DNA from 4 places in the Chryseobacterium sp. PvR013 genome. Region 4 is predicted to be linked to each of the others. Evidence: riboswitches for the same ligand, from Rfam matches in the RefSeq annotation. Region 4 holds a riboswitch; each other region holds the start of a gene.

Region 1 (4,230 bases), 160 kb from region 4:
AAAACACAAATGATGAAAAAATAAAAAATTATATTTTTATATACTGTAAGGTATTATGGATTCAGGTAAGTTCCGTTAGCACCCAGACCTCCTGTTTTAAGAGATCCCAGTTTGCTACCCGTAGTTGCTGAATACACTACCATTTCACTGTCCTGAGTAAACTGTTTAACATCTGATGCAAAAATTCTTCCATCTATTACATTAAATCCGTAAAGCGTAAAATAAGGACCTCCATCTGCAGCTGTTAACAATGGAGTTGTAGGAATTACAGGAGTCGCTAAACTTGTTGTATACACTTTATTCGAAGAGCTGAAGTATAATTTATCGTTATCAATCTGAAGGTTGGTTGCACTAGGAATTCCTGTTAGTGTAATTACTGGTGTAAGAGTTCCTGTACTTGAAATTTTATAGATGTAAGAATCTGTAGCTGTTGAAGAAATTGTGTAAACATTGGATTTATAAGACACTGTATTTCCAATCTGACCATTCGGAACGGTAATTTCAGTTTTATTGTCATTGGAAGTATTGATATAAGTAATCTTATTTCCAAATCCTGATGAAGCATTTTGTACAAAAACATTTCCTCCTGCTTCTACTGTTTTATCAGAAACGTCAGTCATACTGATTTTACTTACAAATGAATAGTCAGAAGCTTTATATTTCGTTACACTTTTCGTATTGGCTGTGAAATTGGTATTGGAAACGTAGATAAAGTCATTCGCAAAAGTAATTCCTCTTGGATTATCAAGCTGATCAGTAATTACTGCTAACTTCTTGAACGTATAACGGTCTACAACAACAATTTTGTTTGAGTTATTGATCACAAGATAAGCCTTATTTCCGTTAAGACCAATCGTTTGAAGAACATCACCAAGGATTTCTTTATTGTTATAACCGTACACATCATCCTGCTTCAGGCTTAAATCTCTTGTCAGGAATGTTACTTTAGCTCCCTGGCTGTTAAAATTCCCTTCATTAGAGATAAAATATCCGTTCTGATAAGTGATCGGAGAGATTTCAATTTCGTCAGAACCATTTGTACATGAAGAGATATTAAACAATAATACCACTGCAAAGAGTACAGTTAAAAGTTTAGTTATTTTCATAATTTATTCAATTTTATTTGTTAAAAATTTATTGCTGCATACACACTATAGTTTCTTTTCGGTAAAGGATAGAAAGCAACGGTTTTATAGTATGTATTGGTTAGATTATTCACTTTAAACCCTAAAGTATATTTTTTGGCTAAGGTTGCAGAAACACCCATATTTAAAAGAAAATAAGGATCTATGGCATCTGATCTTTTTTCATCACTTGTCGTGTAGGTAATACCATTCAGCAGTCCCTGTGCGAAAAATTTAAAGAAGCCATATTCATAATCTATATTCGCCGTCCCTCTGTGCATGGGAACGTAAGGTCTCTGCATCTTCGTTTCTTTATCAATAGATTTTGCATAATAGTATCCTGCATTTGCTCTGAATTTATGATTCCCAAACTGTTTACTGAAAGACAACTGGGATTCCAGCCCGTAAGATTCAAATTTATTGATATTGGATGCCTGCCAGTAGCCTAAAGCAGTGGGAAGCCATACAATAAGATCCGTCACATTCATATAATAAGGAGACAAAGTAAGTTTGAAATCTCCCATTTTGAACTCATTTGTCATATCAAACTGAGTAGAAGTTTCGGGTCTCAGATCTTTATTTCCTCCCGGTTCATAATAAATATCATTAAATGACGGATATCTGAAATTCTTTGATACGTTAAGACTCACATCATACCATTTCAAGGCACTCCATTTTCCGGAGAATGAATACATAAAAGGAGACTTCACATCTTCCACAAAATCTTTCTTAAATCCACCTTCAAAACGCAGGTCTTTCGTAGCAAAATACCTCAACAATCCTGAAATTGAGCCGATATTTCTGCTTACATCAGATATTCCACTCGCGTACCCTTCTCCTTTATTGATCTGAAATTCTCCGATAAGATTAAAATTCCATTTTGAATTCAGGAAATAATTGAAATCATTTTTGAAGATATAATTTTTCCCGGTTCCACCACTGGATTTAGGTTGATTTAGTGAACCGAAATACTGAAAGTTTTCTTCCGTATAGGCTGCTTTAAAGGAGTTGCTGAAATTTGTTTTGTTCCAGTCCCACGAAAGAAGACTTCTTACACTTTGAGTCTTATATTTTGTCTTTGTTCCTGTTTCTTCATACACAGGATAATGCTGTGAAGAATCAAAAAACTGGCTCTGCCATGAAATTTTATGATCATTCGTTATCTTGTAGGAAGCTCCTGCATTGAACGTAGTATTGTAATAATTTCCGTTTCTGTTAATATAGTTCAGATCGCTTACCTTATAATCATTTTCACTTACAGAATAATTTCCGGAAGCTTTAAAACTGAACCTTTCATTACTGTAAGAACCTTTTACAAAATTATTATAGGTATTAAAAGAAGCAACCTCTGAAAATAAAGAACCATGGAAACCTTTGTTAAAATCAAGGGTATTATTCAGGTGAATACTTCCTCCGATAGCACCACTTCCATACACCACACTTCCGCCACCGGCTTTTATACCGATCTGATCATAGCCGAACAAAGCAATATTATTGATATCTCCCTGTCCCAGAAAACTGGAATTGATATTAATCCCATTCCATACAAATGCTGTCTGCTGAGCGGTAGTTCCTCTGAATGAAGGTGAAGAAACAGCACCACGACCATTTTCTTTAATAAAAACCTGCGACTGAAATCTCAGAAGCTCCGAAAGATTACTGGAGTTTTTCTCGGCATCTTCCGCCGAAATTATTTTTACAGGATGAAAAAGTTTAACCCTGTTCATCTGGTTGTCGAAAACATAAATAGTATCGATGGTTTTCTCTTGTCCAAAAAGAAAGCAACCATACGATGAAAAAAGCAGTACTAAAGATCTTTTTATATCCATACTTTTTTACTTTTCCTCCGAAAGCAATATGTTTTTTTAATTATAATTCCGGCAGGTCTCCTGACTTTCGCATTCTGCTCCTTCCCGTTTTTATACAGTGGTTTTTTGCAGAAACTTTTGTTGCGATTTACAGTTGCGGGGACAGTCCGGGAGTTACACCCGATTCCCTTTTCATTCCAAAATACTGGAAACCAAAATTTTTGCAAAGATAGTTTTTTATATGTATCCGCCCAAAACCATACGTATGCTTAAAAAGCCGGTCTTCTTATGAGGTGAAACAAAAAAAGAACAGCTGCTTTCAATATTGAAAACAGCCATTCATCCCACTACTTTACTATTTATATATGTTACTTTTTAATCAGTTTATAAGTCTCTTTTTTACCTCTTTTCTCAGAGTATTGTAAAATATAATCTCCTTTTGACAAGGATGAAACATCAATCTGTCCTTCTACAGCATTGAATGATTTCACCCTTTGTCCAACCATATTATAAATTTCTGCGTTCTCTATTTTTCCTGTTCCTTTAAAATATAGAATATCAGCAACTGGATTAGGATAAATACCTATGCTGTTTTTTTCTTTTACAGCATCATTGATGGATAAAAATTCAGAAGTATCCAGATAAAAAGCGATCATCTGACCTGAAGCATTTGTTCCTGAACCGGCAATTTTCTTTCCGTCCTGTGAAATAGCCAGAGGAAGTCCCATTGTTACTCCATTCGTTGCAATTCCTAAAGATGCTGCATAATCATTCAGATTAATCCTTCCGGTAGCAGAAGTCCAGATAAAACCTTCTCCGGACATGGGAGGAGCACCAAATGCTCTGTAATATCCGATAACTTTTTTCCCATCAGCAGAAATTCCTGTTGCACCCCCTTTGAAACTGAAAGAAGCATTAGGATGGGTGATATACGTGAGCCCGCTTACAGTATTCCAAACATAGGGATTAGGATTTGCCGATCCTATGATGGTATTTCCGTCTGCAGAAATCCCTCCTGCTTCCCCTACATTATTCCCGTTATTATCAGTAATAAAACTTTCTACTCCATCCTGCCATTTTGCACCGCTTCTCGTACCGTTTGATTCATCCTGCCATCCTACAATCACTGTTCCTGCTGCATTAATTGCATTTGCTCTTGAACTGCGTCCGGAAACAATACTTCCAAGATCTACCATTCCGTTCACTTCATCCCATTTCACAGCGTGGGCATTCGCGGCAGTAAGAAACCCCAGCCCTACAATTGTATTTCCGTTGGTAGTCATTCCCCAGGTAGAGCT
Region 2 (4,230 bases), 3.8 Mb from region 4:
AAAATTTGCAAAATATCCGCCTAAAGATGGTGAAATAAGAACTGTAACCATTTATTTTGACGAAGCCATCTTACGTGATTTCAGCCGTGAATACGGATATCAGGCAGAGAAAAAAGATAATATCCCGGCCTTCATAAAACCGGATCAAAAAGCGTTAACAGCCTTTATGTATTCTCTGCTCGCTTATGAGAATCTTTCTTCCACAGAGCTTTTGCGTCTCAAACAAAAGGAAGCCTTACTTCTCATGCTTAATCATGATCCCGGCCTTAAGGATATTTTATTCGATTTTTCTGAACCTTATAAAATAGATATCGAAGCTTTTATGAATAAGAATTTCCATTTCAATGTGAATGTAGAGCGTTTTGCTTATTTAACGGGAAGAAGCCTGTCTGCATTTAAAAGAGATTTTCAAAAGATTTTTGGAATTCCTCCAAGACAATGGCTGCAGCTTCGAAGACTGAAAGAAGCTCATTTTTTGCTTACCCAAAAAGGCAGATCAGTTTCTGACATCTATCTGGATCTGGGGTTTGAAAATTTATCCCATTTCTCCTTTGCATTTAAAAAACAGTTTGGCTATCCACCCAGTGCACTACAGGCCAAATAACTTAGATCTCTTTTAAAATATAACCGGCTGCAAAAATAGAATATAAAAATGAATGGATTCGTATCTCTCACTCCCATTTTAACCCTTTAAAAAGAAACAGATCGTGCCATAAAATCATGCCACGACCTGAATTATTGAATCTAATTATTTTAAAGTTTTTTAAAGTGCGTATTCTACTGAGGCTTCTTTAGCGGCAGCTACCATTGCTATTAAAGCTTTTTCTGTTTCTTCCCAGTGTCTTGTTTTCAGTCCGCAGTCCGGGTTTACCCAAAGCTGATTGGCAGGAATTACGTTTTGTGCTTTTCTCAACAGTTCAATCATTTCTTCTTTTGACGGAACCCTTGGTGAGTGGATATCATATACTCCGGGACCAATTTCATTCGGATATTTAAAATCTGCAAAGGCATTCAGCAGTTCCATCTGAGAACGGGAGCATTCTATGGTAATCACGTCTGCATCCATATCCGCAATATTTTCAATAATATCATTGAATTCTGAGTAACACATATGGGTATGAATTTGTGTAGCATCTTCCACTCCACTTGCTGAAATTCTGAAAGCTTCAACAGCCCATTTCAGATAATTCTGCCAGTCTGCTTTTCTTAAAGGAAGCCCTTCTCTGATAGCAGGTTCATCAATCTGAATAATTCTGATTCCGGCTTTTTCCAGATCCACTACTTCATCACGGATTGCCAGTGCAATCTGCTTACACGTTTCTGAACGAGGCTGATCATCACGTACAAAAGACCACTGTAAAATCGTCACAGGACCCGTCAACATTCCTTTTACCCATTTTTCCGTTTGAGATTGGGCATACTGAGACCAATACACCGTCATAGGAGTCGGGCGGGAAACATCACCAAAGATCACAGGAGGTTTTACACAACGGCTTCCGTAACTCTGTACCCATCCGTTTTTGGTGAACATAAATCCTTCCAGCTGTTCTCCAAAATATTCTACCATATCATTACGCTCAAATTCTCCGTGCACCAATACATCAATGCCGATGTCTTCCTGCCAGCGAATGGTTCTCTGAGTTTCTTCTTTTAATAAAATATCGTATTGCTCCGCGGTAAGTTCTCCTTTTTTGAATTTAGCTCTCCAGCTTCTTACCTCTGTTGTCTGCGGGAATGACCCGATTGTTGTAGTGGGAAACAAAGGAAGCTGCAGGACTTGCTGCTGTTCTTCTTTACGGGTTTTGAAGGCATTTATTCTTTGTGCATCTTTTTCAGTGACCGCATTTGATCTTTGTTTTACCTGATCATTGTGGATAAGAGAAGAGGTTCTTCTGCTTTCAATGGCTTTTTTATTTTCTTCAAATACTTCAAGAATGTGTTCTTTTTCCGTTCCTGAAACCAGTTCTTTAAGCGTCACCAGTTCTTCTACTTTCTGTTTAGCAAAAGCAAGCCAGTTTTTAATCTCAGGGTTAAGGTTCGTTTCAAAATCAAGATCGCAAGGAGAATGAAGCAATGAACATGACGGTGCAATCAAAATCCTTTCAGAGCCTAATTTGTCAACAGCTTTTCTGATGAAAGACAATGACTTTTCAAAATCATTTTTCCAGATATTTCTGCCATCAATTACTCCTAACGAAAGACTTAGGTTTTCCGGAATACGATTCAGAATATCATCCAATTGTTCCGGATTTCTAACCAAATCGATATGCAAAGTATTCACCGGAAGCGAAACAGCAAGCGATGCATTATCTTTTAATCCGTCGAAATAAGTGGCAACAATGAATTTCAGTTTCGGGAAACGTTTTCTTACTTCTGAATACACAGAAAGATAGGTTTCTTTTGCTTTCTCAGTTAAATCCAGAGCCAGAAAAGGTTCATCAAACTGGATCCATTCAGCACCCTGCTCCTGAAGTTTGGTTAAAATTTCCGTATATACAGAAAGAAGATTTCCAGCCAGATCCAGTTTATCAAATCCTTCTTCTTTTTCTTTTCCTAATAACAGATAAGTAACAAGCCCGATAATTACCGGTTTTGCATTGATACCCGCCTGTTTTGCTCCGGCAAATTCATTGAAAATTTTATCTGAGCTTAATTTAAATTGCTGGTTTTTATAAAATTCCGGGACAATGTAGTGATAGTTGGTATCGAACCACTTGGTCATTTCCATTGCTGTAATGTCCAGCCCTTCTTTCTGGTATCCTCTTGCCATCGCGAAATAAAGATCCAGCTCAGAGTTGTTCTTTTTAAGCACCACCTCATGGTAACGTGAAGGAATTGCTCCTACTACAAGGCTCATATCCAATACCTGATCATAATAGGAAAAATCGTTGCACGGGATAAGATCTATACCGGCTTCTTTCTGAATATTCCAGTTTTGATTACAGAGAGTTCTCCCTGTATTCAGAAGTTCTTCCAAAAGAATTTTACCTGACCAATATTGTTCGCAGGCTTTTTTGAGTTCTCTTTTGCTACCAATACGCGGATAGCCCAGAATGTGAGTTTGCATTTTTTAAACTTTTTAATTAAACTTAATAGGAAAGTGCTTTAAAATGCTTCGTTATGTTTTAGCGGAAAAAGTTTCAGGAAAGTAATGACATAGCAGACAGTGTATTTCCTTCAGAAAGAAAAATACATGAATCTGATCTATCATCTGTATGACCCAAAAGCTTCAGCCCGCGAAAGCATTGTCAATTCAGTAAAGGCAGGTCTCCTGACTTGTAACAGTTTCCGTCATCCTTCCCGCTTTTGGCAGTGGATATACCAAGACAGAAACTTTTGGTGTGTTACTTACAGTTGCGCGACAGCTCGTGATTTGCACACGATTCCCTATTAATCTACCTTCAGTAAAACCTTTCCTGTTTGATGAAGTATCTATAAAGAACTGTACTTTTACCTTTAACAATTGCTTCCAGTAAAAGTTTTTAATTTTGTGTAAAATTAGCAATACAGAATAAAAGAACAATAAATAAGGAAAAATTAAGCAAAATAAACTTTTAAAAATAAAAATAAAAGCATATAATTCTATATATTTGATTGTTTTAATCATTTAAAAGAATAATATTCTGTGGAACAACTCGATGACAAGGATTTACAGCTGCTCAGGCTGCTCCAGAAAAATGCCAAACTGACCGTTAAAGAACTTGCTAAAGAAGTGAACCTTTCTACTTCACCGGTTTTTGAAAGAGTAAAAAGGCTGGAACAGGAAGGGTTTGTTAAAAGATATGCAGCCGTTCTGGATGCTGAAAAACTCAACCGCGGATTTACCGTTTTCTGCCAAATCAAGCTTAAAATTCACGACAGATCTGTAGGCTATGACTTTGTAAAAGAAATTCTGGAGATTGAAGAAGTTGCCGAATGCTACAATATTTCCGGAGATTTTGATTTCCTTCTGAAAGTTCAGGTAAGAGATATGAAACATTACCAGGATTTCGTATTTAATAAACTGGGATCTGTAGATTCCATCGGGAGTACCCACAGTACATTTGTCATGGCTGAAGTGAAAAACAACCATGGACTTACCATTTAATTGAACAGGAAACCGGTTTTATTCTTCAATCCATTTTCTGAAAGCAGATGTATTGCTCTGGCTTGTAATAAAATGATCTTTCTGACCTTTTATCTGGGCGGAAAGTGTATTCTTATTGTAACGTTCTATTCTTTCAATATGCT
Region 3 (4,230 bases), 2.7 Mb from region 4:
TTCTTCGGAAAGTTCTTTCGCTACTTTTTTGATGACTACATTTCTTGGGTCTGACAGGGTATAAACAGGATGTCCGAATCCTATAATTACTTCTTTGTTGGCAATACGTTTTCTGATATCTTCTTCTGCCTCATCAGGAGAATTGTATCGGCTCTGGATCTCAAAAGCCACTTCATTGGCTCCGCCATGTTTAGGGCCTCTCAAAGCTCCGATAGCCCCTGTGATACATGAATAAAAGTCTGATGAGGTTCCGGCAATGACACGCGCGGTAAAAGTAGAAGCATTAAACTCATGTTCGGCATACAGATTAAGGGAAATTTCCATTGCTTTCACCCATGAATCAGGAGCTTTTTTACCATGTAAAAGGTGAAGGAAATGTCCGCCAATAGTATCATCATCAGTCTCTACATTGATTTCTTTACCATTGTGGGTATAGTGATACCAGTATAAAAGCCCTGAACTGAATGATGCTAATAATTTATCTGCAATATCTCTTGCTCCGGCTACATTGTGATCATCTTTTTCCGGCTGAATACTTCCAATTGCTGAAACCATTGAACGCATGACATCCATTGGGTGGGCAGCTGCCGGAATACTTTTTAAAATATTTCTTACAGAGTGAGGAAGGCCTCTCAATGATTTTAATTTTGCTTTATAGTTTTTGAGTTGAGCTTCAGTGGGCAGCTGACCATAAATAAGCAGGTAAGCAACTTCTTCAAATTGTGCTCTCTCTGCAAGATCCAATATATCATAACCTCTGTAATGGAGATCATTTCCACTTTTCCCTACACTGCAAAGAGCGGTATTACCTGCTGTCACTCCGGAAAGTGCTACGCTTTTTTTAGGCTTAAATGTTGGTTCGCTATTCGTTGACATGAGTATTTTGTTTAAAAAGGTTATCTAATTTTTGTTCATAATCGTGGTAGCCAATACTTTGATAGAGTTCTTCTCTTGTCTGCATTGTATCTAGCACATTGGCTTGTGTTCCGTCTTTACGGATATGTTGGTATACATTCTGTGCAGCTTTATTGGCAGCTCTGAAGGCAGAAAGAGGGTAGAGGACGAGTCCTACACCTGCATTTTTCAGTTCTTCTACAGTGTACATTTTGATCATTCCAAATTCCGTGATATTGGCTAGTACAAGAATCCCAGTAGCATCAACAAATTTTTGATAAAAGCTTAAATCAGGAACTGCTTCAGCAAAAATGAAATCTGCACCGGCTTCTTTATAAGCGATGGCTCTTTCTAGCGTTTTTTCCAGTCCTTCACTGGCAAAAGCATCTGTTCTGGCTCCGATCACAAAATTTTCATCGGTACGGGCATCTGCTGCGGCTTTAAGCCGGTCCACCATTTCCTCTTTGCTTACGATTTCTTTTCCGGGGCGGTGTCCGCAACGTTTTGCTCCCACCTGATCTTCAATGTGAATGGCAGCAGCTCCGGCTTTGATTAATGATTTTATCGTTCGGGCAACATTAAAAGCGGAAGGTCCAAATCCTGTATCAATATCTACCAAAAGTGGTAAATCACAAATATTAGTAATACGCTGAACATCTATGAGTATATCATCCAGAGTTGTAATTCCTAAATCAGGAATTCCTAAAGACCCTGCAGCAACACCTCCTCCTGAAAGATAGATGGCATTAAAACCAGCCTGCTGTGCCAATAATGCATGGTTTGCATTGATGGCTCCAACAATCTGAAGGGGATTTTCTTTTTCCATAGCCTCCCGGAATTTTAAGCCGGGCGACTTCCAATTTTCATTTTTGATCATTATAATATTTATTGTTGAGTTGAAATTTGTTTGTCATTAAAGAAGCGGAAGAGCTGTAAAGACATCGCTTTTGAGTAAAAAGTAAAAAGTAGGAAAGGAGTTGGGGAATCTTCCCATTGTGCAGATGTCGGGAATTTTGAGAACCTCTGATTGTACAGGTTTGTAAAATAAACCTGTTGGAACTCCACGAATAATTAAAATTGCTTTGGTACACCTTATCCCTTTTTACATTGATTAAAATCCTATAAAAAGTTCTCTGTAAACTTCGCGGTGCTTTATTAAGAAAGAAAAATTACGGAAAGGGGATACGAATGAGCTACAGAATCATGAGAAGTACACAACGTACGCTCATATTCATCTCAAAAAATAACACAGTTTGATAAAAAAATTATCGTACTATATCCATATCGCATCATACCTGACTGTAAGCTTCAAATCGCGAAAGCATCGTCAATACGAAATAGGCAGGTCTCCTGACTTGTAACTGTTTTTATCATCCTTCCCATATAAAAAATATACAGTGGATATCAATTGATAAAAACTTTTTGTATGTTACTTACAGTTGCGCGACAGTTCGTGATTTACACACGATTCCCTTTTAATACACAGCTAAGTGTAACCAGTTTCGGTTGATAAAGAAGGTTTTAAGAACTCCTTGGTGGTAAATATAAGTATTTTATAATAACGAAAAAGATATTTTATGTAATCAATAGTTTTTTTAATTTAATGTATTGAAAATGTTTTAGTTGTAATCTGTGTTTTGGGAGTAGAACAGCTTGTTTGTGTTGTTAAATTAATATAAAACATGACCATAAAATTAAAGATAGTTAATAAATTTGCTGTTCTATTTTTATTTTACAAATCTTATTAACCGAATATAATTGACCATGGTAGAAATTACAAAATTTAAACAAAACTTGAATCTGCAGGAAATTCCGGTAGAACTGGAAAAACTGATCTACTTTCAGAATACTATTTCCTCGTATGAAAATTATTCACAAGGTTTTGGTGTTTTAATTGATGATAAATCCGGATTGAAAAGCTGGAGTGAGGACGAAAATTTTCTGAATAATTTACTGCCTTTTGCACAGGCGAATGGTTCCGGTTCCTTCTATGCCATTTGGAATAACGGAGTAGAGCAGCCTTTAAATAAAATGCCTGTGGTAGTTTTTGGGGATGAAGGCGGTGTTCACATTGTGGCTGAAAATATACTGCAGTTTTTGCATCTGCTCACTTTTGACAATGAAATTTCAGTAGGGCTTGATGAAGCTTATTTTTATAAAGAGGAAGATGATTATGAAGAGAGTGAAGGATTAAGTGAATATTTAGCCTGGATGAAAGGAGATTATGGGCTAAGCCAGATTGAAGAACCTGACTTATTGATTAAAGCTGCTCAGGATAAGCATAAAGAACATTTTGATGAATGGTTGGGGCAATATTTCGAATTATAAATTTTATGATAGCTCCAATAAACAAAAAACCTCACAATAAAAATTGTGAGGTTTTTTTGTGAGCGCGAAAGGATTCGAACCTTTGCCGTCCCGATTAAAAATCGGGATGCTCTATTTTGTGAGCTATAAAAAGATTTTTGATTAAGAGTAAACACAAAAAAAGACTCACTGTTTCCAGTAAGTCTTTAAGTGAGCGCGAAAGGATTCGAACCTTTGACCGTCTGCTTAGAAGGCAGATGCTCTATCCAGCTGAGCTACGCACCCATTGAGTAGTTTTGAGAAAACTACTAAAACAGTCGGGGCGGCAGGATTCGAACCTGCGACCTCCTGGTCCCAAACCAGGCGCGATGACCGGACTACGCTACGCCCCGAATATATAAAAAACAGCGGAGGGTAAGGGATTCGAACCCTTGCGACACTTTCGCGTCGACAGTTTAGCAAACTGCTCCATTAACCACTCTGGCAACCCTCCTTTTTGTTTATTTTTTAATGATCGTTGTTCCGTTATTGCGAGTGCAAATATAGAACAGATTTCTTTATTTACCAAATAAAATTCAAGAAAATTTTGTGTATTTTTGAAGTAATAAATCATTCAAAAACCAAACTGATGCGTAAGACATTATATATCATCGGATTAAGCACATTCGTTTTTTCTTGTACTTCTCAACAAAATGTAAAAAAAAATACATACAAACCGAAAACCCCAATAACACAGGCGAAACCAACGGTTAAGGTAACCCCTCCGGTGGCTCCAAAACCAAAAGTAGTTTCTGATCATGGAGTAGATTTTTTTACTACTAATATAGCAGACCCAACAAAAAATGATAATACGATAAGTTATGGTTCTATTGTATCTGCAAAACCAGGTGGCTATAAAGTGGTAAAGACTTATTTTCCTGCGGTTGCTCAAAATTTCAGGCAACGTTATCTGATATTACATTATACCGCAATTCCGGATGATAAATCTATTACCGTTCTTACCCAGCAGGCGGTGAGCGCTCATTATCT
Region 4 (4,230 bases):
TGTTTTTATGAGCAAACTGCATGTTGATAGTCTGACAAAGTCCTTCAATGAAAGGAAAATTTTGCAGGATGTTTATATAGGATGCGAAACCGGACAGATTACAGGGCTGCTGGGCAGAAATGGAAGTGGAAAATCAACTTTATTAAAAATTATTTTCGGGGTTATCAGCGGTGATACCCAGTTTATAAAATGTGATAACAAGGTTTTAAAAAGTACTTCAGACAGAAAAAACAGAATCTCCTATTTACCCCAAGACCTTTTCTTGCCTAAATATGAAACCGTTAAAAACCTGATTCCTCTCTTTTGTAATAAAGAAAACACCAATTTGCTGTTTGCCCTGGAATTCATACAACCCCTTCTCCATGAAAAGATTAAAAATCTTTCTAAAGGCGAACAGAGAATTATTGAAACCCTGATGATCATTTACTCTGAAACAGATTTTGTTTTACTGGACGAACCATTCCACAGCCTTTCTCCAAAAGTTTGTGAAGAATTAAAGAAAATCATTCTTCAGCAGTCAAAGTATAAAGGTTTTATTATTTCTGATCACAATTACCAGGATGTTCTGGATATTTCAGACCATATATATCTGCTTTCTGACGGCCATCTAAAACAAATACAAGATTTTAAAGAACTGCAGCGGTATAATTATCTCCCGAAAAGTATTTAATTTATATATTTGGGGATCAAAAAAAATTTCATGATGACTTTTATAAATAAAGCATTCTATTTATCCGCATTCAGTATTTTATCTATAGTTTTTGTAAAAGGGCAGACAAAAGTTCCTTTTGGAGTGGTAAAAGCTGAAGAAGGATATGCCAACGTACGCGTACATAAAGATGACTACCGAAAAATTGTAGACAAGATCCGTATGCGTAAAGGAGATGTTTTTGTTTATGTAAAACCGGCTCCGGGAGAAACAGAGTGGATCTGGATCAAATATCCGGAGAAACAGGATGATGACAAGCCTTTTGTACGTTATGAAACTCTTGATAAAGAAGGAATGGTGAATAAAGGACGTATTGCCTATGTAGATCAGCTTCCCGCCTATACTCCTTCTAAATCTAAAAACGGAAGATCAATTATTTTCACAGACAATTCCGATCCTAAAATCCCTACCGCACAAAGAAGCAAAGTAGTGATTGATGTCTATCCTTCCAATGCAGGATACCGTAAAAAGGAAAAAGATGCTGAAGGAAAAATTCTTACCATTGATAAAGTAAAACCATGGGGAATAGGAAATGATCTTCCTGAAGGAATGACTGAAATCAAATCCATCAGAGTACAACAGCCCGGAAGAGGTTCTGTTTTTGTAAGAGAAGCCATCAAAAATATGTTCCAGCCTACCATGGATTTTGAGAACATTGGAGTAACTTCCCTTGACAACGATAATATTTTCCTTTATATGATCAATGGTTCAGGAGAAAACAGATATACAACTCTTTGGACAATCAAAAAAGGAAGAGTAATCAGCCAGATTATTTATCATAATCCGGAATAAATTCATTATTTTTGCACCCGAAAAAGTTTTACGCTTATTCATCATAGAAATTGGTTCTGCATCACTGCAGATTAAAAGGGAACCGTGTGAAAATCACGGACTGTCGCGCAACTGTAAGTAACTGAAATCTTTATCAAAGATCCACTGTGCGAGGCATGGGAAGGAGATAAAAGATGTTACAAGTCAGGAGACCTGCCTTTTTCTTAAACAAGTAACTTTCGCGATTTGAAGTTGTATTGATCTGATGAATTGTTTCAGGAATTTCCGAATTTCCTGTTATTATTCTGTTGTTTGATATTATTTCATTTCGCTTTAATTAATAATGAAATATGACTACAGAAGAAAGAATTGAAGCCTCCGAAACCAGAATTTTTAAAGCGGTTTTCCCAAACACAACCAATCATTATGATACCCTTTTTGGTGGTACGGCTATGCAGCTGATGGACGAAGTAGCTTTTATTACCGCTACCCGTTTTGCCAGAAAAAGAGTGGTAACGGTAAGCAGCGACAAAATAGATTTCAAAAAACCGATTCCTGCCGGAACGATTGTTGAACTGATCGGGAAAGTTTCATACGTGGGGAAAACCAGTATGAAAGTGAACGTTGAAATTTACACAGAGCAGATGTATTCGTATGAAAGAGAGAAAGCCATCGTAGGTGATTTTACTTTTGTAGCGATTGACGAATTCAAGAAACCAATCCAGATACTATAAATAAAGAATCGGGCGGCCAGAGGCCGCCCGATTCTTTTTATTTTCATTAAGGTTATTTCAACACTTTTTCTGTTTCCAGACTTCTGTTCAGTAAAAGTTCAAAAGCCTCTCCCATTTCATCCGATGCTCTACTGATGGCATTTTCAAGCATATTCCGGATTTGTTTTTCGGTAACTCCGGCTTCCGTCCAGCTTTTTCCTGTGGTATGGGAATTTAAAATAAACGGCATGATTCTGTCGATTCCACAGGCAAAAATAGCATCAGGTGTTTTCTCATCTTCAAATTCCAGCCATAGATTAAAGAATTCTGAACGCAAAGGTTCATCCAGAATTCCAAAGATCTTTTGAGCAGATGCTTTCTCTCTTTCAAACTTACCTACCATTGCTTTTTCATCAAAAATAAAAGTATCTCCGGCTTCTATCTCCACCAGATCATGAATGGAAAGCATTCTTATCACTCTCAATAGATCAATATCCGCACGGTTTTTAGCATACGGATAAAGGATCTGAGCCAGAATAATAATCTGCCAGGAATGTTCCGCCGTATTCTCTCTTCGGGAATCGTCTGCATTATAATTTCTTCGCTGTACATTTTTAAGCGCATCTACAGCCAGGATAAAATCTATCTCTTTCTGAATTTTCATCTTACTTCTTATTTCTGTTATATTGATCTGAAGGATATACCTTTATTTTGGTAATCCATTTATTATTAAGCTTTTCTTTAGTGGTTACTTTCACGCGCCCTTAAACGGTCATATCTTCCTCTTTTTCAAAGACCTTATCAAGTCCCTTATTCGGAATTACAGCATATTCTGTCGTAAAAAGATCACAGCATCCTGATTTCCCAAAAGTAATAAGGCGTTTACGTTTAGCATCAACCTCGAAAATATCAAAGGAATTGGAAGCAAGCTCCGTAAGCTCCTTACTCTTCACAAAAGCCATTCTTGTACTGTTGAATACGTATACATCATAAGAGGCAGAACTGTAATTTCCCATATTCCCATTCCTTACTGCTATATCCTCTGTTCCATCAAAATTAAAATCATCAATGATCACAGGGCTTTGTTCATTCTTTAACGGAAGCATTTTTCCCGGTATTAGCTTTTCGCCCTGATTCAGATTCAGCACAAGATGATCAGATATAAAAGTCTGTACCTTTGTATTTTTATGATTGTACAATTCTACAGTTCCTTTTCCGCTGCATTGTCCATCATAGCAATTCTCCACCTGGATGATTGCATCATAACTCTTCGATGCATTTTTAACTTCAAACTGATACTGTCCAAAACAGGCAGGTCCTAGTAAAACAAAAGTCGGTAAATGCTTATACTTATTGAATAAATTCATGGTAATAGTAAATGATTTAGGTGTTTTTTTCCTAACAAAAATACGAATCTTAAGGCCGATCTCAAAATTCAGAAGTCATTATCTCCCCGAGTTTGAAACAACTAAATCCTTTGAAATAGAAGTTTATTTATTTCTGAGAAGCTGTTTCCCGCTATCCGTTCATACTCCTCGCTTCTCTACGATGCCTTTGCTGCTGCGGGGTAACCACTGCTATCGGGGCTATGATATGAGTAATGAGTGATAAATGATAAGTGATAAGTGATAAGTGATAAGTGATAAGTGATAAAAGATCATTTTTTCTCTCCAATTTTCAAAATTCTATTTAAAAATTTAAATATTTTCAGACATTTTCTTGTAAAATTCGTTTTACTCAAAATTGACGACAAAAATTATTATATTGATTTTCAATACTTTAAATGATTTATTTTAAAAATTACACTACTTTGTATTGCATAATACCATTTTATTTACATATCTTTGTAATGTAAAATCGAAATAGGTACAACTAGCTAGGTTCCGAACTTCGAAAATTATATAACTAATTAACAAAACTTATCAAAGATGAATACCGAAAATACCAAAGCGCAAATGCGAAAAGGAATTCTGGAATTCTGTATTCTAAGTCTCATCAATAACCGCGAAATGTATGTTTCCGATCTTATTGACGAAC

Evidence for each region. Region 4 has a riboswitch for cobalamin ahead of JOE44_RS23745 (acyl-CoA thioesterase). Riboswitches for the same ligand answer to the same signal wherever they lie in the genome.
Region 1: it holds a riboswitch for cobalamin, as region 4 does, so the genes downstream of both, JOE44_RS23030 (TonB-dependent receptor) here and JOE44_RS23745 (acyl-CoA thioesterase) in region 4, are expected to answer to the same signal.
Region 2: it holds a riboswitch for cobalamin, as region 4 does, so the genes downstream of both, metE (5-methyltetrahydropteroyltriglutamate--homocysteine S-methyltransferase) here and JOE44_RS23745 (acyl-CoA thioesterase) in region 4, are expected to answer to the same signal.
Region 3: it holds a riboswitch for cobalamin, as region 4 does, so the genes downstream of both, prpB (methylisocitrate lyase) here and JOE44_RS23745 (acyl-CoA thioesterase) in region 4, are expected to answer to the same signal.

What each region holds. Positions count from the first base shown of each region.
Region 1 covers NZ_JAFIBT010000001.1:5,059,332-5,063,561, reverse strand. The annotation lists gene JOE44_RS23035 (DUF5074 domain-containing protein) at 54-1,106, opposite strand; gene JOE44_RS23030 (TonB-dependent receptor) at 1,127-2,953, opposite strand; cobalamin riboswitch at 2,986-3,164, opposite strand; gene JOE44_RS23025 (T9SS type A sorting domain-containing protein) at 3,301-4,230, opposite strand, start outside.
Region 2 covers NZ_JAFIBT010000001.1:1,412,795-1,417,024, forward strand. The annotation lists gene JOE44_RS06400 (AraC family transcriptional regulator) at 1-604, shown strand, start outside; gene metE (5-methyltetrahydropteroyltriglutamate--homocysteine S-methyltransferase) at 764-3,067, opposite strand; cobalamin riboswitch at 3,244-3,430, opposite strand; gene JOE44_RS06410 (Lrp/AsnC family transcriptional regulator) at 3,626-4,087, shown strand; gene JOE44_RS06415 (LytTR family DNA-binding domain-containing protein) at 4,106-4,230, opposite strand, start outside.
Region 3 covers NZ_JAFIBT010000001.1:2,549,181-2,553,410, reverse strand. The annotation lists gene prpC (2-methylcitrate synthase) at 1-876, opposite strand, end outside; gene prpB (methylisocitrate lyase) at 863-1,771, opposite strand; cobalamin riboswitch at 2,217-2,410, opposite strand; gene JOE44_RS11500 (hypothetical protein) at 2,659-3,222, shown strand; tRNA gene JOE44_RS11495 (tRNA-Arg) at 3,413-3,486, opposite strand; tRNA gene JOE44_RS11490 (tRNA-Pro) at 3,519-3,593, opposite strand; tRNA gene JOE44_RS11485 (tRNA-Ser) at 3,610-3,694, opposite strand; gene JOE44_RS11480 (N-acetylmuramoyl-L-alanine amidase) at 3,830-4,230, shown strand, end outside.
Region 4 covers NZ_JAFIBT010000001.1:5,221,602-5,225,831, reverse strand. The annotation lists gene JOE44_RS23755 (ATP-binding cassette domain-containing protein) at 8-670, shown strand; gene JOE44_RS23750 (hypothetical protein) at 701-1,501, shown strand; cobalamin riboswitch at 1,536-1,716, shown strand; gene JOE44_RS23745 (acyl-CoA thioesterase) at 1,831-2,214, shown strand; gene JOE44_RS23740 (HD domain-containing protein) at 2,267-2,857, opposite strand; gene JOE44_RS23735 (hypothetical protein) at 2,958-3,560, opposite strand; gene JOE44_RS23730 (PadR family transcriptional regulator) at 4,122-4,230, shown strand, end outside.